DNA from 4 places in the Lysinibacillus sp. FSL M8-0216 genome. Region 3 is predicted to be linked to each of the others. Evidence: a T-box and tRNA genes for the amino acid it is inferred to sense, from the RefSeq annotation. Region 3 holds a T-box; the other regions hold tRNA genes.

Region 1 (4,478 bases), 460 kb from region 3:
CCATTCAGGCTGCTAGAGAAAAAGTTGGTCATACCGTTAAAATTGAAGTGGAAATAGAAACAAAAAAACAGCTAGATGAAGCCATTTTAGCTGGAGCAGATATTATAATGTTTGATAATCGAAGTCCTGAAGAAATACGTGCATGGCTGCCTGCTGTTCCTTCTTCTATCACGACTGAAGCGTCAGGTGGCATTACTCTTGAAAATATAAGAGCTTATGCTCAAACTGGTATACAGTGGATTTCACTTGGTTCTCTAACCCACTCTGTCAAAGCCTTTGACATTAGCGCCCTTGTACAAATGAAAGGAGGCTATTCCATTGTCCATCACTAGTTTATTACAGCAGACGACGTTACTTCCTGAGCATTATCGAGCATTATCCGTAACGGAAATGGAATCTCGTATTTTATCCATCAAAAAGAAATTAGGATCTAAGCTTTTTATTCCGGGTCATCACTATCAAAAAGATGAAGTTATCCAATTTGCTGATGCAACGGGAGATTCCTTACAGCTGGCTCAATTATCTGCAGCAAACAAAGAGGCGGAGCACATCGTATTTTGTGGGGTACATTTTATGGCTGAAACTGCTGATATGCTAACATCAAAACAGCAACATGTATATTTACCAGATATGCGTGCAGGTTGCTCGATGGCTGACATGGCTGATATTTATCAAACTGAACAAGCATGGCCCATTTTACAGCAGCTCTTTGGTGATACGATCATTCCACTTACCTATGTTAATTCAACAGCCGCTATTAAAGCCTTTACAGGAAGACATGGTGGTGCATGTGTAACATCCTCTAATGCGAAAGAGCTTGTTCAGTGGGCATTTACACAAAAACAGCGTATCTTCTTTTTACCCGACCAACATTTAGGCAGAAATACTGCTTATGACTTAGGTGTTCCACTCGAGAATATGGCCGTTTGGAATCCGCATAAAAATATACTTGAAACTAAACAGCCTCTTGAGAACATCCAAGTTATTCTGTGGAAGGGTCATTGCTCTGTACATGAAGGATTTACAGTTCAACATACAGAGACTGTTCGTAAGGAATATCCAGCCATGAAAATTATTGTTCACCCTGAATGTAGTCGTGAAGTTGTAGATGCGGCTGATGATGCTGGTTCAACTAAGTACATTATCGATACAATTAGTCAAGCACCTAGTGGATCTGCATGGGCAATAGGGACAGAAATGAATCTGGTCAATCGTATTATAAAGCAGCATCCAGATAAACAGATCATCTCTTTAAATGAAAACTTTTGTCCTTGCCTAACAATGAATCGCATTGATCTCCCCCATTTACTATGGTGCTTAGAAAGCATTGAACAAGGTCAACCACATAACCGTATTCAAGTTGATAGCCATACTAGCACTGAAGCTCTTAGTTCTCTGGAAAGAATGTTAGCAAGAAGATAAATTACGATTTTAAAGCAGAGATGTTGTAAAAAACAATATTTCTGCTTTTTATTTGCTCATAAAATTAAGTATCTGGTTACCTCCTGAAATTGACACTCATTTATTTTTTATGATAATGTCGATTTGGAGGTGATAAGAAATGTCTTTTCAATCGAAAAATATTTTCATTAATTTACCAGTAAAAAATGTAAACAAATCCACGTCATTTTTTAAGGAGTTAGGTTTTGAGTTCAATCAACAATTCAGTGATGAAACAACTTCCTCAATGATTATTAGCGAAAATATTTTTGCTTTACTAATGGTCGAAGATCGCTTCAAAGGATTTAGTAACAAGGAGATACCGGATACTACTGTTTCTGCCCAAGCAATTTTATGTCTATCTGCAGAAAATCGCGAGCAAGTAGATCAGCTAGTAAATAAGGCACTTGCCTCCGGGGGTAAACCTTATAGTGATCCACAGGATCATGGATTTATGTATGGCTGGGGTTTTCAAGATTTAGATGGGCATATTTGGGAAGTAGTTTATATGGATGAGCATGCAATGAATCAAGAGTAAATCGTTTATCTTATATTAGTTTTCTATAAAAAAACAGTAGACGCACATGCATCTACTGTTTTTTGTATGACCCGTACGGGATTCGAACCCGTGTTACCGCCGTGAAAGGGCGGTGTCTTAACCACTTGACCAACGGGCCAATGGCGGAGAAGGAGGGATTTGAACCCTCGCGCCGGTTACCCGACCTACACCCTTAGCAGGGGCGCCTCTTCAGCCTCTTGAGTACTTCCCCACACAAAAAAATGGCTCCGAAGGCAGGACTCGAACCTGCGACAACCTGATTAACAGTCAGGTGCTACTACCAACTGAGCTACTTCGGAATAAATAATGGGCCTAAATGGACTCGAACCATCGACCTCACGCTTATCAGGCGTGCGCTCTAACCAGCTGAGCTATAGGCCCTTGGAGCGGGTGATGAGAATCGAACTCACGACATCAGCTTGGAAGGCTGAGGTTTTACCATTAAACTACACCCGCATAAATGGTGGGTCAGGACGGAATCGAACCGCCGACACTTAGAGCTTCAATCTAATGCTCTACCAACTGAGCTACTGACCCATTTCGTCCATGCTAAGCTTGCTCACTTTTTGCTTCTCATGTCTATAAAAAAATGGCGGTCCCGACCGGGATCGAACCGGCGATCTCCTGCGTGACAGGCAGGCATGTTAACCGCTACACCACGGGACCATTTGGTTGCGGGGGCCGGATTTGAACCAACGACCTTCGGGTTATGAGCCCGACGAGCTACCACTGCTCCACCCCGCGATAATCTTATTGTCTTTTCGAGTTTTTAAAGCACCATTTATGAATAAAACTGGAGGAGGTAGAGGGATTCGAACCCCCGCGCGGTGTTACCCGCCTGTCGGTTTTCAAGACCGATCCCTTCAGCCAGACTTGGGTATACCTCCGTAATAATATATAAATGATGGACCTTGCAGGACTCGAACCTGCGACCGGACGGTTATGAGCCGTCTGCTCTAACCAACTGAGCTAAAGGTCCTTAAGATGGCGGCAGAGGGGATCGAACCCCCGACCTTACGGGTATGAACCGTACGCTCTAGCCAGCTGAGCTACGCCGCCAGGATCTTTATACTGGTTAATTACTATGGTGGAGCCTAGCGGGATCGAACCGCTGACCTCCTGCGTGCAAGGCAGGCGCTCTCCCAGCTGAGCTAAGGCCCCATAATATTTTTTGGAAATGGTCGGGAAGACAGGATTCGAACCTGCGACCCCTTGGTCCCAAACCAAGTGCTCTACCAAGCTGAGCTACTTCCCGTTGTTCTTATGGCGCGCCCGACAGGAGTCGAACCCATAACCTTCTGATCCGTAGTCAGACGCTCTATCCAATTGAGCTACGGGCGCATATAAAATGGTGCCGAGGACCGGAATCGAACCGGTACGGTAGTCACCTACCGCAGGATTTTAAGTCCTGTGCGTCTGCCAGTTCCGCCACCCCGGCACATTTGGAGCGGAAGACGAGGTTCGAACTCGCGACCCCCACCTTGGCAAGGTGGTGTTCTACCACTGAACTACTTCCGCATGTGCATAAGTTTTTTTATCTGGCATATTGAAAAATGGTGCGGGTGAAGGGAGTCGAACCCCCACGCCTTGCGGCGCTAGATCCTAAGTCTAGTGCGTCTGCCAATTCCGCCACACCCGCTTAATATGGTTGGTACTTATAAATGGTGAGCCATGAAGGACTCGAACCTTCGACCCTCTGATTAAAAGTCAGATGCTCTACCAACTGAGCTAATGGCTCGTCTGAAATGGTGCCGGCTATAGGAATCGAACCCACGACCTACTGATTACAAGTCAGTTGCTCTACCTGCTGAGCTAAACCGGCAAATGATGGAGGATGACGGGCTCGAACCGCCGACCCTCTGCTTGTAAGGCAGATGCTCTCCCAGCTGAGCTAATCCTCCTGGGTATTATGCCTAGCGACGTCCTACTCTCACAGGGGGAAGCCCCCAACTACCATCGGCGCTAAAGAGCTTAACTTCCGTGTTCGGTATGGGAACGGGTGTGACCTCTTTGCCATCATCACTAGACTATAGTCGGCTTTCAATATACATCGTATTTCTTCGTCAGCTTCTGTCGTTCAGTCAGTCACGTACTTGAGTACGCTCCTTCCTTCTCTCTATTGCTTCCTCGAACTACTCGTATCTTGAAACCCTTCATAAAAGAAATTATTCTTTCAAAACTGGATAAACGGTTCATTGAATGTTTCAAACATTTTGGTTAAGTCCTCGATCGATTAGTATTCGTCAGCTCCATGTGTCACCACACTTCCACCTCGAACCTATCTACCTCATCGTCTTTGAGGGATCTTACTTACTTGCGTAATGGGAAATCTCATCTTGAGGGGGGCTTCATGCTTAGATGCTTTCAGCACTTATCCCGTCCACACATAGCTACCCAGCGATGCCTTTGGCAAGACAACTGGTACACCAGCGGTGTGTCCATCCCGGTCCTCTCGTACTAAGGACAGCTCCTCTCAAAT
Region 2 (4,478 bases), 1.7 Mb from region 3:
AATAATTGGGCGTATGGTAGGTATTTACATAAGGCTTATGGAATATATGAGTGGTCGCAGGGGAAAGTGGTGGGATTAACCATGTCCAGTTACCCGTAACTTCTCGCCCTGCTGATTCCTCAGCTTCCTCAAATAATTTAAACTGCTGAGCAGCAGTATGATGATCTACAATGCTCACACCATTCTCTTTAAAAGAATGAAGGACAGCTATATTGAGCTCCACTAATGCTCGGTCACGCCAAAGAGAAGCTTGTTTGGTTGTATCCAGATTAAATATATCCGCAATAGCTGGGAGCATATTATAACGCTCATGATCGGCTAAATTGCGTGCCCCAATTTCAGTCCCCATATACCAGCCATTAAATGGAGCTGCTTGAAAATCAATGCCAGCCATTTGAAAACGCATACTCGAAATAATAGGAACAGCATACCATTTCAATTCTAATTTCTCTACAGCTTCCGATTCCGGATGACGTATTGGAACCTCTAAAATATACTCGGTAGGAATCGTAAATAGTTGGGGAGCATGTCCATCTACCTGTATGACAAGTGGTAATACATCAAACGGCGTACGCTCGCCTTTCCAGCCCATCGATTCACATACTTTTGTAAAAATGATGGAATGTGCATCTCCAATAATGCCTTCTTCTGTTTCGTAGCCTGCATAACGAATTAGCTGATGATTCCAAATCCGTACTCTGTCAGTTGCAAACACTGTTATAGTTGGACGAATTTTCCCATGATTAGTGGCATACTCAATATGCTCTAGTAACTTTTGAAAAATGCCCTGTTCATCTAAAACTTCTCGTGCATCTACTACATGCAATGATTGCCAAAACAACCGTCCAATACATTTATTGCTATTACGCCATGCAACTCGTGCGCCAAAAACTAGCTCCTCTGTTGTAGGCTTATATTCCCCTGCACTTTTAATCTGTTGTAATCTATTTTCTAACCAAAGTTTGGATTCATTTTGTTCCAGCTGGTATTGATTTAAAAAACATTGTATCTCCTGTATATTCATATCGATTCCTCCACTTATCCTCATATTAGAGGAACGAGGCAATAAGCACCATGAAAATAGCTAGTGAAAAAACATACATATTGCATATATGAAATAGTTTGTTCAAATTTACTATAAAGCATCGTTCCAAGTAGTAATTGAATTATAGTACTCCTTTAAACGAGCCTATAAAAAGAGAGGGATTATGAGCATTTGGTAGAAGGAAATGTTTAGACCTAACATTAAAAAGCTACAAAACCTTGTCAAAGGATTTATAGCTTTGATACCTGTTTATGCAAAGATAAAAAAAGCATGTAGCACACAACTGTGCTACATGCTTGATGACCCGTACGGGATTCGAACCCGTGTTACCGCCGTGAAAGGGCGGTGTCTTAACCACTTGACCAACGGGCCGTGGCTCCGAAGGCAGGACTCGAACCTGCGACAACCTGATTAACAGTCAGGTGCTACTACCAACTGAGCTACTTCGGAATAATGATGGGCCTAAATGGACTCGAACCATCGACCTCACGCTTATCAGGCGTGCGCTCTAACCAGCTGAGCTATAGGCCCATTTTGGAGCGGGTGATGAGAATCGAACTCACGACATCAGCTTGGAAGGCTGAGGTTTTACCATTAAACTACACCCGCAAATAATGGTGGGTCAGGACGGAATCGAACCGCCGACACTTAGAGCTTCAATCTAATGCTCTACCAACTGAGCTACTGACCCGAAATGGAGGAGGTAGAGGGATTCGAACCCCCGCGCGGTGTTACCCGCCTGTCGGTTTTCAAGACCGATCCCTTCAGCCAGACTTGGGTATACCTCCAAAAATATTAAAATGGTGGAGCCTAGCGGGATCGAACCGCTGACCTCCTGCGTGCAAGGCAGGCGCTCTCCCAGCTGAGCTAAGGCCCCATTTATAGATGATCGGAATGACAGGATTCGAACCTACGACCCCTTGGTCCCAAACCAAGTGCTCTACCAAGCTGAGCTACATTCCGAAAACATGAATAAATTGGCGCGCCCGACAGGAGTCGAACCCATAACCTTCTGATCCGTAGTCAGACGCTCTATCCAATTGAGCTACGGGCGCAAAATTAATAAAAAATGATGAGCCATGAAGGACTCGAACCTTCGACCCTCTGATTAAAAGTCAGATGCTCTACCAACTGAGCTAATGGCTCGTAAAATAAAAAATGGCTGGGGTACTAGGATTCGAACCTAGGCATGACGGAATCAAAATCCGTTGCCTTACCGCTTGGCTATACCCCAATTTTAAAATGGGGCGACTGATGGGAATCGAACCCACGAATGTCGGAACCACAATCCGATGCGTTAACCACTTCGCCACAACCGCCACTATATAATAACAGCCATATATGAACGAGTACCTCAATACCTGGCAGGGGCAGTAGGAATCGAACCCACACCAAAGGTTTTGGAGACCTCTATTCTACCGTTGAACTATGCCCCTAAAATGGTGGAGGGGGACGGATTCGAACCGCCGAACCCTAAGGAGCGGATTTACAGTCCGCCGCGTTTAGCCACTTCGCTACCCCTCCAAGGGAATAATGGTGCCGGCGATAGGAGTCGAACCCACGACCTACTGATTACAAGTCAGTTGCTCTACCAACTGAGCTACACCGGCAATAAAAAAATAACGGTCCCGACCGGGATCGAACCGGCGATCTCCTGCGTGACAGGCAGGCATGTTAACCGCTACACCACGGGACCAAAATGGTGGAGGATGACGGGCTCGAACCGCCGACCCCCTGCTTGTAAGGCAGGTGCTCTCCCAACTGAGCTAATCCTCCATAAAAAATAAGCGAAGCGACGTCCTACTCTCACAGGGGGAAGCCCCCAACTACCATCGGCGCTAAAGAGCTTAACTTCCGTGTTCGGTATGGGAACGGGTGTGACCTCTTTGCCATCATCACTTCACTTATTCAATTGAAAGCTTATTCTTTCAAAACTGGATAAACGGTTCATTGAAGGTTTCAAACTTTTTTGGTTAAGTCCTCGATCGATTAGTATTCGTCAGCTCCATGTGTCACCACACTTCCACCTCGAACCTATCTACCTCATCGTCTTTGAGGGATCTTACTTACTTGCGTAATGGGAAATCTCATCTTGAGGGGGGCTTCATGCTTAGATGCTTTCAGCACTTATCCCGTCCACACATAGCTACCCAGCGATGCCTTTGGCAAGACAACTGGTACACCAGCGGTGTGTCCATCCCGGTCCTCTCGTACTAAGGACAGCTCCTCTCAAATTTCCTACGCCCACGACGGATAGGGACCGAACTGTCTCACGACGTTCTGAACCCAGCTCGCGTACCGCTTTAATGGGCGAACAGCCCAACCCTTGGGACCGACTACAGCCCCAGGATGCGATGAGCCGACATCGAGGTGCCAAACCTCCCCGTCGATGTGGACTCTTGGGGGAGATAAGCCTGTTATCCCCGGGGTAGCTTTTATCCGTTGAGCGATGGCCCTTCCATGCGGAACCACCGGATCACTAAGCCCGTCTTTCGACCCTGCTCGACTTGTAGGTCTCGCAGTCAAGCTCCCTTGTGCCTTTACACTCTACGAATGATTTCCAACCATTCTGAGGGAACCTTTGGGCGCCTCCGTTACCTTTTAGGAGGCGACCGCCCCAGTCAAACTGTCCGCCTGACACTGTCTCCTGCCCCGCTAAGGGGCATGGGTTAGAATTTCAATACAACCAGGGTAGTATCCCACCGACGCCTCCTTCGAAGCTGGCGCTCCGAGATCTCTGGCTCCTACCTATCCTGTACAAGTTGTACCAAAATTCAATATCAGGCTACAGTAAAGCTCCACGGGGTCTTTCCGTCCTGTCGCGGGTAACCTGCATCTTCACAGGTACTATAATTTCACCGAGTCTCTCGTTGAGACAGTGCCCAGATCGTTACGCCTTTCGTGCGGGTCGGAACTTACCCGACAAGGAATTTCGCTACCTTAGGACCGTTATAGTTACGGCCGCCGTTTACTGGGGCTTCAATTCGCAGCTTCGCTTGCGCTAACCACTCCTCTTAACCTTCCAGCACCGGGCAGGCGTCAGCCCCTATACGTCACCTTACGGTTTTGCAGAGACCTGTGTTTTTGCTAAACAGTCGCCTGGGCCTATTCACTGCGGCTCTCATGCGCTTGCACGCTCAAGAGCACCCCTTCTCCCGAAGTTACGGGGTCATTTTGCCGAGTTCCTTAACGAGAGTTCTCTCGCACACCTTAGGATTCTCTCCTCGACTACCTGTGTCGGTTTGCGGTACGGGCACCTCTCACCTCGATAGAGGCTTTTCTTGGCAGTGTGAAATCAGGAACTTCGTCCATACGGACTCGCCATCACAGCTCAACGTTACAGTGTGCGGATTTGCCTACACACACGCCTTACTGCTTGGACGCGCATAACCAACAGCGCGCTTACCCTATCCTACTGCGTCCCCCCATTTCT
Region 3 (4,478 bases):
TTTGATATGTGTATTCAACACGCCTTCATTCGTAGAAGGCGTGTTTTTGTTATGAAAGGAAGGTGATGAGAAATGGATAGTAGTCCTGAACCGAGTAAGCATGGGGTAGATAGTCAGCATTTATGGAGACAGCCGTCGTTTCTTATCGCCGGCACCGACAGAAGGTTTTAAACAATGACCTTTTGTTACTTTTTATAATAAAACACGAGGTGAAGTAACATGATTAAAATTCACTATTTCAATCACAATAGCAAAACAGTTCAACACGATTTCAAAATGAATGATTTAAGACTTCCCATTCATAGCGAGGATTTATTATGGGTGGATTTATATGCGTATAGTCATAATGAATTAAATAATATAGCAGATGTATTTGGCTTTCATCCACTAGCAGTGGAAGATTGCTTACATGAAGGCTCACGCCCGAAAATGGATAGTTATGGGGATTATAAATTTTTCGTTTTCCATGCACCTATCTACAATGAAAAAAGTAACAATGAAATTACAACGGTCGAGTTAAATATTTTTATGGGACCCAATTATATTGTTACCGTCCATAAACAAAAATTACAATGGCTTGGCCATATAGAAAAAGTTTGTTTAAATAGTGCGAAATATTTGGAAAAAGGCACTGATTTTTTATTGCATACGATCATTGATGGAATTACAGACGAGTATTTCCCTGTATTAGAGCGAATTCGGGCACGGATTGATGAGCTAGAAGAAGAAGTTTATGATTATCAACCGAAAGTAGTTACAGAAGAATTCCTTTCATTAAAACGAACAATTATTTTAATTCGTCAGGCTATCATGCCGCAACGAAGAATTTTTTCTACAATTAATGGACAATGGAAATTTGATATACAAGAGGAAAATATCCCTTTCTATAAGGATTTAAATGATCATCTTGAACGGATTGTCGACTCCACTGAAACGTATCGAGACTTAGTTAATAGCACATTAGATACGTATTACTCGATTATTAGTGGCAAGTCTATTGAAAAGCTGAACTTATTAACCGTTATTTCTACAATTATGTTGCCTTTAACTGTTATTACTAGCTTCTTTGGCATGAATGTACCATTACCTTATCAAGATTCACCTATTACAACGATTGCACTGAGTGCCTTTTTAGTGTTATTTACTTGGGGAATGTGGGCATACTTCAGAAGAATGATTGCTTAGTTATGATTTGTCGTATTAGTGCCAATTGACAGGTGAATAGATTTTTCTTATAATTTCGTTAGAAAAAGTAAACACGACGATGGAAAAAGTACGTAATTGCACGTGTAGAAGAAAAGGATTTCTTGGCTGAAAAAATCCTCACAGTGCAAATACCGAAAGCTACTCCGGAGTGCAGTTAATCCCTGCCGTTCACTGACGTTACAAGTGCTAAAGAGGTAAGTAAGAATTTTTACTTACAACTAGGGTGGTACCGCGAGACAGATGATAAGTCCTCGTCCCTTTTTGGGGATGAGGGCTTTTTTATTTTCATTTAGTAAAATAATTCCATTTATAGTGGTTGGTACCAATGTTTGTTTGCAGGGAATAGATGGGGCGTCAAGGTCTGATTCATATCGTGATTTTACAATATAAACTAGGAGGAATTTATCCAATGAAAGCAGTAGATATTCGTCAAATGTATTTGGAATTTTTTAAAGAAAAGGGGCATCACCATGAACCGTCTGCGCCTCTAGTGCCAATCAATGATCCATCCCTACTTTGGATTAACTCAGGTGTTGCTACACTTAAACCGTATTTTGACGGTCGTGTTATTCCTGACAATCCTCGAATTACAAATGCACAAAAATCAATTCGTACTAACGATATTGAAAATGTAGGTAAAACGGCGCGTCACCATACTTTCTTTGAAATGCTAGGAAACTTTTCTATTGGGGATTACTTCAAAAAAGAAGCTATTCATTATGCTTGGGAATTTTTAACGGATAAAAAGTGGATGGGCTTTGATCCTGAATTACTATCTATCACAATCCATCCTGAAGATCAGGAAGCGTATGATGTTTGGCATCAAGAAATTGGTATTCCTGAAGAACGTTTAATTCGTTTAGAGGGGAACTTTTGGGATATTGGAGAAGGTCCATCTGGTCCAAACTCAGAGATTTTCTATGACCGCGGCGTAGAATATGGCTCTGACGAAAATGACCCAGAAATGTATCCAGGCGGGGAAAATGAACGTTATCTAGAAATTTGGAACCTAGTGTTCTCTCAATTCAACCATAATCCTGATGGAACGTATACACCACTACCAAAGCAAAATATTGATACTGGTATGGGACTAGAACGTATTGTTTCCGTGGTTCAAAATGTACCAACGAATTTCGATACGGATTTATTCATGCCTATCATTGAAAAAATTGAGGAATTTGCCAACCGTAAATACAAACGCCCAAGTGAAGTAGATTTAAATGAAATCTTCGGCTCTGAAGAAGATATAAATACGCCATTTAAAGTTGTTGCAGACCACATTCGTACGGTAGCGTTTGCTATTGGTGACGGTGCCCTTCCTTCAAACGAAGGCCGTGGCTATGTATTACGCCGCTTACTACGTCGTGCTGTACGCTATGCAAAACAAATTGGTATTGAGAAACCATTTATGTTTAAATTGGTCCCAACAGTGGGCAAAATCATGGAAGGCTTCTATCCAGAGGTAACGGAAAAAAGTGAATTTATTCAACGCGTTATTAAGAATGAAGAAATTCGTTTCCATGAAACATTAGATGGTGGTCTTGCAATCTTTAATGAAGTAGCAGAATCACAAAAAGCGGCTGGTCATGATTTTATCCCAGGAGCAGATGCTTTCCGTTTATATGATACTTACGGTTTCCCAATCGAGTTAACGGAAGAATATGCAGAAGAAGTAGGAATGAAAGTCGATCATGAAGGCTTCGAAACGGCGATGGAGGAACAACGTGAACGTGCGCGTGCGGCTCGTCAAGATGTTGACTCTATGCAAGTACAAAATGAAGTATTAGCAAACTTAACGGTTGCCAGTGAATTTGTTGGCTTTGACACATTAGTAGCTAATACTGAAATTGCTGCAATGATTGTGAATGGTCAAGTAGAAAAAGTAGCATCTGAAGGCCAAGAAGCTTTAGTTATTTTAGCTCAAACACCATTCTATGCTGAAATGGGTGGTCAAATTGCCGATAGCGGTATCATTTCTAATGATAGCTTCACTGCTGTAGTAAAGGATGTTCAAAAGGCACCAAATGGTCAGCCGCTCCATACAGTAGTTGTTGAATCAGGTGAAATGCATGTGGAAGATGCTGTCCAAGCAATTGTTAATCGTGATGATCGCAATTTAATTATTAAAAACCATACAGCGACACATATTATGCAACGTGCGTTAAAAGATGTATTAGGTGATCATGTCAACCAAGCTGGATCATATGTAGGCCCTGATCGTTTACGCTTTGACTTCTCTCACTTTGGTCAAGTGACTAAAGAGGAATTACAGCAAATTGAACGTATTGTAAATGAAAAAGTGTGGGATGATATAGAGGTCGTTATTGAAGAAATGGCTATCGATAAAGCGAAAGAAATGGGTGCAATGGCGTTATTCGGCGAAAAATATGGCGATGTAGTACGTGTCGTTTCAATCGGAGACTATTCCATCGAGCTATGCGGTGGTATCCATGTAAAACGCTCTTCTGAAATTGGTTTCTTTAAAATTGTTTCAGAAGGTGGAATTGGTGCGGGTACTCGTCGTATTGAAGCAGTTACAGGTAAAGTGGCTTATGAAGTAGTCAAAGAAGAAGAAGCTCTTTTAAATGATGCGGCAGCATTGTTAAAAGCAAACCCTAAAGATATCGTAACAAAAGTACAAGCCTTACAAGGTGACTACAAAGAATTACAACGTGACAATGAAGCATTATCTCAAAAAATTGCCAATGCTCAGGCTGGGGCAATTGTTGATGCAGCACAAACAATTGGAGATGTCACAGTTCTTTCTACAAAGGTAGAAGCAAAAGACAATAACCAACTGCGTCAGATGATGGATGATTTGAAGGTGAAAATGTCAAAGGCTGTTATCGTTCTTGGAGCAGTGGATGGTGATAAGGTTATGCTATGTGCTGGAGTATCCAAAGAATTAGTTGGTGGCAATTACCATGCTGGAAATATCGTGAAAATGGTTGCAGAAGCTTGTGGTGGTAAAGGTGGCGGTCGTCCTGATATGGCGATGGCAGGAGCAAAAGAAGCTTCAAAACTTGATGAAGCACTACTTTCTGTGTATGATTATGTTAAATCCATTTAATTAATTCACCAAAACATGTTATAATAAAGAGAAATTGGAGATGAGCTTGTTCGCACATCTCCTTATTTCTGAAAGCGAGGTGCTGGTCATGAGTTCATTTGATCAAACGATGAAATTTAATTTTCCAGAAGAATCAATGGAACAGGAAGTCAAGCAGGTAATGTTGAAAGTTCATTCTTCATTAGAGGAAAAGGGATATAAC
Region 4 (4,478 bases), 460 kb from region 3:
ACCTACACAGTCACCATTTGTATTTAGTAAAAGTTCATAGGCCATTTCATAGCAATTTACCTTTGTATTAGGAGAAAGTTTATGAAGCAAGTAATCTATGAAAATTTGACCAGTACGATCACCACCTGCATGGAGAATACGATGATGGCTATGTGCTCCCTCCAGACCTAGAGCAGGAGCTCCATTGCTATTCCGATCAATGGGGAATTCAGCTTGAAGGTAGTTACGCATTATTTTTGTGCCTTCTTCTATGAGCGTTTGGACATTTCTACCTTCATGATGAAACTCTCCGGCCTTCAATGTATCCGCAATATGGCAATCAATATGATCCTCCTCACTTGTCACGACGGCAATGCCACCCTGTGCACGATAGGAACTGCTCGTATGGACGGATGATTTTGTAACTATTTGTATTTTAAAATGTTCTTCGAGGAGTAGAGCTGCCTGAAGTGCTGCAATACCACTACCAATTATAAGGACGTCTGTCTTTACATCCATAGTTATACCTTCTTTACAGTTGTCTTGACACTTATCTTTACATAAAATAAAAAAGAAAACAAGACCTGTTGAACGAGAGAGGAAGAATACGATGATCTACATGGATTACGCAGCAACAACACCAATGACGAAGAAGGCGCTTGAAGCATATGTAGAGGTGGCACAGCGTTATTATGGAAATAGCTCAAGTCTCCATGATTTAGGGGGACAAGCGTATTATTTTATCCAGCAATCAAGAGAAATTATAGCCAATGAACTTGGTGTCAATAGTGATGGCGTTATCTTTACTGGAAGCGGAACGGAAGGAAACATTATGGCCATTTTGTCATTAGCATTTGCCTCTAAAAAAGGAAAACATATTATTTCATCACAAGCTGAACATACGTCTGTACATGCAGCTTTGAATACATTGGAGAAAATGGGTTTTGAGGTGACAAAATTACCGTTGCAAAAGGATGGTTGTATTGACTCAGAACAACTACTACTCGCTATTCGAAAAGATACAGCATTAATTTCCATTCAACATGTAAATTCAGAAATTGGTTCTATTCAACCTGTGGAAAAAATAATTGAAGCGGCAAAAGAAGCCGCTGTTTACTGTCATATTGATTGTGTACAATCCTTTGGGAAATTAACTATACCAAGAGGAGGAGACGCTATGACAATTTCAGCACATAAAATAGGAGGACCTAAGGGCTGCGGCGCTGTTTATATAAACCCTGCAATTCGTGTTCCAGCACTGACACCAGGCGTAACTCATGAAAGAGGATTAAGAGGGGGAACTTTAGATACACCTGCCATTGTTTCCTTTGCGGCAGCGGTTGAAAATAATAGTTATGAAAGACAGCATTACGAGGAATTAAGAAGATATTTTAAAAGTCGTCTACCAAAAACAGTTCGACTAATAGAGTGTAAGCAGCAATTGCCAAATATTTGTGGTGTCATGATGAGTAAAGTGGAGGGGCAATATGTATTATTAAAATTAAACGAGGCAGGGATCAGTATATCAACGGGAAGTGCGTGTGATATTCATAGCGAATCTGGAACAAAAGCCATTTTATCTATGAATTATTCAATGGAAACGGCACGGCAATTCTTTAGAATATCTTTCGGAGATTCAACAACATTTAAAGAAATTGATAGATTGACTATGGAACTTGCTACTATTTAGTAGCAAGTTTTAAGCAAGATCATAAGCTGAAAATATATAGATGAAAAATAATTGTTTTCTTTTGAAACAACTATTGATATAATATTTTGCAGGGCAATATTTTCTCTTTCTTAACAAAAATATCTTTTAAAAGTAATAATTTCTTTTTTTTATAAAAAAGTATTGCACAATATGAGAAAACGTTATACAATAATTCTTGTCTTGAAGGACAGGTAAACAACTTCAAAACAAGATACATAATAAAGTAGTCTAGTGATGATGGCAAAGAGGTCACACCCGTTCCCATACCGAACACGGAAGTTAAGCTCTTTAGCGCCGATGGTAGTTGGGGGCTTCCCCCTGTGAGAGTAGGACGTCGCTAGGCATAATACCCAGGAGGATTAGCTCAGCTGGGAGAGCATCTGCCTTACAAGCAGAGGGTCGGCGGTTCGAGCCCGTCATCCTCCATCATTTGCCGGTTTAGCTCAGCAGGTAGAGCAACTGACTTGTAATCAGTAGGTCGTGGGTTCGATTCCTATAGCCGGCACCATTTCAGACGAGCCATTAGCTCAGTTGGTAGAGCATCTGACTTTTAATCAGAGGGTCGAAGGTTCGAGTCCTTCATGGCTCACCATTTATAAGTACCAACCATATTAAGCGGGTGTGGCGGAATTGGCAGACGCACTAGACTTAGGATCTAGCGCCGCAAGGCGTGGGGGTTCGACTCCCTTCACCCGCACCATTTTTCAATATGCCAGATAAAAAAACTTATGCACATGCGGAAGTAGTTCAGTGGTAGAACACCACCTTGCCAAGGTGGGGGTCGCGAGTTCGAACCTCGTCTTCCGCTCCAAATGTGCCGGGGTGGCGGAACTGGCAGACGCACAGGACTTAAAATCCTGCGGTAGGTGACTACCGTACCGGTTCGATTCCGGTCCTCGGCACCATTTTATATGCGCCCGTAGCTCAATTGGATAGAGCGTCTGACTACGGATCAGAAGGTTATGGGTTCGACTCCTGTCGGGCGCGCCATAAGAACAACGGGAAGTAGCTCAGCTTGGTAGAGCACTTGGTTTGGGACCAAGGGGTCGCAGGTTCGAATCCTGTCTTCCCGACCATTTCCAAAAAATATTATGGGGCCTTAGCTCAGCTGGGAGAGCGCCTGCCTTGCACGCAGGAGGTCAGCGGTTCGATCCCGCTAGGCTCCACCATAGTAATTAACCAGTATAAAGATCCTGGCGGCGTAGCTCAGCTGGCTAGAGCGTACGGTTCATACCCGTAAGGTCGGGGGTTCGATCCCCTCTGCCGCCATCTTAAGGACCTTTAGCTCAGTTGGTTAGAGCAGACGGCTCATAACCGTCCGGTCGCAGGTTCGAGTCCTGCAAGGTCCATCATTTATATATTATTACGGAGGTATACCCAAGTCTGGCTGAAGGGATCGGTCTTGAAAACCGACAGGCGGGTAACACCGCGCGGGGGTTCGAATCCCTCTACCTCCTCCAGTTTTATTCATAAATGGTGCTTTAAAAACTCGAAAAGACAATAAGATTATCGCGGGGTGGAGCAGTGGTAGCTCGTCGGGCTCATAACCCGAAGGTCGTTGGTTCAAATCCGGCCCCCGCAACCAAATGGTCCCGTGGTGTAGCGGTTAACATGCCTGCCTGTCACGCAGGAGATCGCCGGTTCGATCCCGGTCGGGACCGCCATTTTTTTATAGACATGAGAAGCAAAAAGTGAGCAAGCTTAGCATGGACGAAATGGGTCAGTAGCTCAGTTGGTAGAGCATTAGATTGAAGCTCTAAGTGTCGGCGGTTCGATTCCGTCCTGACCCACCATTTATGCGGGTGTAGTTTAATGGTAAAACCTCAGCCTTCCAAGCTGATGTCGTGAGTTCGATTCTCATCACCCGCTCCAAGGGCCTATAGCTCAGCTGGTTAGAGCGCACGCCTGATAAGCGTGAGGTCGATGGTTCGAGTCCATTTAGGCCCATTATTTATTCCGAAGTAGCTCAGTTGGTAGTAGCACCTGACTGTTAATCAGGTTGTCGCAGGTTCGAGTCCTGCCTTCGGAGCCATTTTTTTGTGTGGGGAAGTACTCAAGAGGCTGAAGAGGCGCCCCTGCTAAGGGTGTAGGTCGGGTAACCGGCGCGAGGGTTCAAATCCCTCCTTCTCCGCCATTGGCCCGTTGGTCAAGTGGTTAAGACACCGCCCTTTCACGGCGGTAACACGGGTTCGAATCCCGTACGGGTCATACTAAGTGCAGTAGATGAATTTACATCTACTGCACTTTTTTTATGAACGGAAAAGAACAGGTAACAAGAAAGCCTTCGCCAGATAATCAATCGGCGAAGGCTTGTTGTTTTTTGAAGACTTACGTAATATTTCGTCCTTTACCATAAGGAATACATAAAGGTGTTCCAAAGATTGGATCTGATGTCATTTGACATTCAAGATCAAATACATGGCTAACTAATTCTGTCGTCATGATCTCTTCAGGCTTACCTTGGCGATAAACTCCTCGATCACGTACAGTAATGATATGATCGGCATAACGACAAGCGAGGTTTATATCATGTAAGACCATAATAATTGTTCGCTTTTGCTGTTGATTTAATTCAAATAATAAATCTAACACTTCTATTTGATGAGTTAGATCTAAATAGGTTGTAGGCTCATCTAAAAGAATAATATCTGTATCTTGAGCAAGTGTCATAGCAATCCATGCACGTTGACGTTGCCCACCTGATAGCTCATCCACTGGTCTATCTCGTAATTGCTCCGTACCTGTTGCTTTTAAGGCATTCATCACAATTTCCTCGTCCTTCTCCGTC

What was found. The T-box of region 3 lies ahead of alaS (alanine--tRNA ligase). A T-box ahead of a tRNA ligase gene usually reads a tRNA of that ligase, here a tRNA-Ala.
Region 1: it encodes a tRNA-Ala, which carries the amino acid that the T-box ahead of alaS (alanine--tRNA ligase) is inferred to sense. The anticodon was not compared.
Region 2: it encodes a tRNA-Ala, which carries the amino acid that the T-box ahead of alaS (alanine--tRNA ligase) is inferred to sense. The anticodon was not compared.
Region 4: it encodes a tRNA-Ala, which carries the amino acid that the T-box ahead of alaS (alanine--tRNA ligase) is inferred to sense. The anticodon was not compared.

What each region holds. Positions count from the first base shown of each region.
Region 1 covers NZ_CP152007.1:3,808,081-3,812,558, forward strand. The annotation lists gene nadC (carboxylating nicotinate-nucleotide diphosphorylase) at 1-332, shown strand, start outside; gene nadA (quinolinate synthase NadA) at 319-1,422, shown strand; gene MKX57_RS18870 (VOC family protein) at 1,562-1,978, shown strand; tRNA gene MKX57_RS18875 (tRNA-Glu) at 2,046-2,117, opposite strand; tRNA gene MKX57_RS18880 (tRNA-Ser) at 2,120-2,210, opposite strand; tRNA gene MKX57_RS18885 (tRNA-Asn) at 2,222-2,298, opposite strand; tRNA gene MKX57_RS18890 (tRNA-Ile) at 2,307-2,380, opposite strand; tRNA gene MKX57_RS18895 (tRNA-Gly) at 2,382-2,455, opposite strand; tRNA gene MKX57_RS18900 (tRNA-Phe) at 2,461-2,536, opposite strand; tRNA gene MKX57_RS18905 (tRNA-Asp) at 2,590-2,665, opposite strand; tRNA gene MKX57_RS18910 (tRNA-Met) at 2,669-2,743, opposite strand; tRNA gene MKX57_RS18915 (tRNA-Ser) at 2,794-2,886, opposite strand; tRNA gene MKX57_RS18920 (tRNA-Ile) at 2,905-2,978, opposite strand; tRNA gene MKX57_RS18925 (tRNA-Met) at 2,985-3,058, opposite strand; tRNA gene MKX57_RS18930 (tRNA-Ala) at 3,085-3,160, opposite strand; tRNA gene MKX57_RS18935 (tRNA-Pro) at 3,178-3,254, opposite strand; tRNA gene MKX57_RS18940 (tRNA-Arg) at 3,264-3,340, opposite strand; tRNA gene MKX57_RS18945 (tRNA-Leu) at 3,349-3,437, opposite strand; tRNA gene MKX57_RS18950 (tRNA-Gly) at 3,443-3,517, opposite strand; tRNA gene MKX57_RS18955 (tRNA-Leu) at 3,554-3,638, opposite strand; tRNA gene MKX57_RS18960 (tRNA-Lys) at 3,662-3,737, opposite strand; tRNA gene MKX57_RS18965 (tRNA-Thr) at 3,746-3,821, opposite strand; tRNA gene MKX57_RS18970 (tRNA-Val) at 3,828-3,900, opposite strand; rRNA gene rrf (5S ribosomal RNA) at 3,911-4,026, opposite strand; rRNA gene MKX57_RS18980 (23S ribosomal RNA) at 4,213-4,478, opposite strand, start outside.
Region 2 covers NZ_CP152007.1:259,455-263,932, reverse strand. The annotation lists gene MKX57_RS01280 (nitric oxide synthase oxygenase) at 1-1,024, opposite strand, end outside; tRNA gene MKX57_RS01275 (tRNA-Glu) at 1,346-1,417, opposite strand; tRNA gene MKX57_RS01270 (tRNA-Asn) at 1,419-1,495, opposite strand; tRNA gene MKX57_RS01265 (tRNA-Ile) at 1,503-1,576, opposite strand; tRNA gene MKX57_RS01260 (tRNA-Gly) at 1,581-1,654, opposite strand; tRNA gene MKX57_RS01255 (tRNA-Phe) at 1,661-1,736, opposite strand; tRNA gene MKX57_RS01250 (tRNA-Ser) at 1,741-1,833, opposite strand; tRNA gene MKX57_RS01245 (tRNA-Ala) at 1,847-1,922, opposite strand; tRNA gene MKX57_RS01240 (tRNA-Pro) at 1,935-2,008, opposite strand; tRNA gene MKX57_RS01235 (tRNA-Arg) at 2,024-2,100, opposite strand; tRNA gene MKX57_RS01230 (tRNA-Lys) at 2,119-2,191, opposite strand; tRNA gene MKX57_RS01225 (tRNA-Gln) at 2,205-2,279, opposite strand; tRNA gene MKX57_RS01220 (tRNA-His) at 2,289-2,364, opposite strand; tRNA gene MKX57_RS01215 (tRNA-Trp) at 2,408-2,481, opposite strand; tRNA gene MKX57_RS01210 (tRNA-Tyr) at 2,486-2,569, opposite strand; tRNA gene MKX57_RS01205 (tRNA-Thr) at 2,580-2,655, opposite strand; tRNA gene MKX57_RS01200 (tRNA-Asp) at 2,669-2,741, opposite strand; tRNA gene MKX57_RS01195 (tRNA-Val) at 2,746-2,821, opposite strand; rRNA gene rrf (5S ribosomal RNA) at 2,833-2,948, opposite strand; rRNA gene MKX57_RS01185 (23S ribosomal RNA) at 3,015-4,478, opposite strand, start outside.
Region 3 covers NZ_CP152007.1:3,345,380-3,349,857, reverse strand. The annotation lists gene corA (magnesium/cobalt transporter CorA) at 220-1,185, shown strand; T-box leader at 1,253-1,468, shown strand; gene alaS (alanine--tRNA ligase) at 1,616-4,276, shown strand; gene MKX57_RS16495 (IreB family regulatory phosphoprotein) at 4,365-4,478, shown strand, end outside.
Region 4 covers NZ_CP152007.1:3,802,029-3,806,506, reverse strand. The annotation lists gene nadB (L-aspartate oxidase) at 1-498, opposite strand, end outside; gene MKX57_RS18850 (IscS subfamily cysteine desulfurase) at 599-1,669, shown strand; rRNA gene rrf (5S ribosomal RNA) at 1,918-2,033, shown strand; tRNA gene MKX57_RS18840 (tRNA-Val) at 2,044-2,116, shown strand; tRNA gene MKX57_RS18835 (tRNA-Thr) at 2,123-2,198, shown strand; tRNA gene MKX57_RS18830 (tRNA-Lys) at 2,207-2,282, shown strand; tRNA gene MKX57_RS18825 (tRNA-Leu) at 2,306-2,390, shown strand; tRNA gene MKX57_RS18820 (tRNA-Gly) at 2,427-2,501, shown strand; tRNA gene MKX57_RS18815 (tRNA-Leu) at 2,507-2,595, shown strand; tRNA gene MKX57_RS18810 (tRNA-Arg) at 2,604-2,680, shown strand; tRNA gene MKX57_RS18805 (tRNA-Pro) at 2,690-2,766, shown strand; tRNA gene MKX57_RS18800 (tRNA-Ala) at 2,784-2,859, shown strand; tRNA gene MKX57_RS18795 (tRNA-Met) at 2,886-2,959, shown strand; tRNA gene MKX57_RS18790 (tRNA-Ile) at 2,966-3,039, shown strand; tRNA gene MKX57_RS18785 (tRNA-Ser) at 3,058-3,150, shown strand; tRNA gene MKX57_RS18780 (tRNA-Met) at 3,201-3,275, shown strand; tRNA gene MKX57_RS18775 (tRNA-Asp) at 3,279-3,354, shown strand; tRNA gene MKX57_RS18770 (tRNA-Phe) at 3,408-3,483, shown strand; tRNA gene MKX57_RS18765 (tRNA-Gly) at 3,489-3,562, shown strand; tRNA gene MKX57_RS18760 (tRNA-Ile) at 3,564-3,637, shown strand; tRNA gene MKX57_RS18755 (tRNA-Asn) at 3,646-3,722, shown strand; tRNA gene MKX57_RS18750 (tRNA-Ser) at 3,734-3,824, shown strand; tRNA gene MKX57_RS18745 (tRNA-Glu) at 3,827-3,898, shown strand; gene MKX57_RS18740 (ABC transporter ATP-binding protein) at 4,019-4,478, opposite strand, start outside.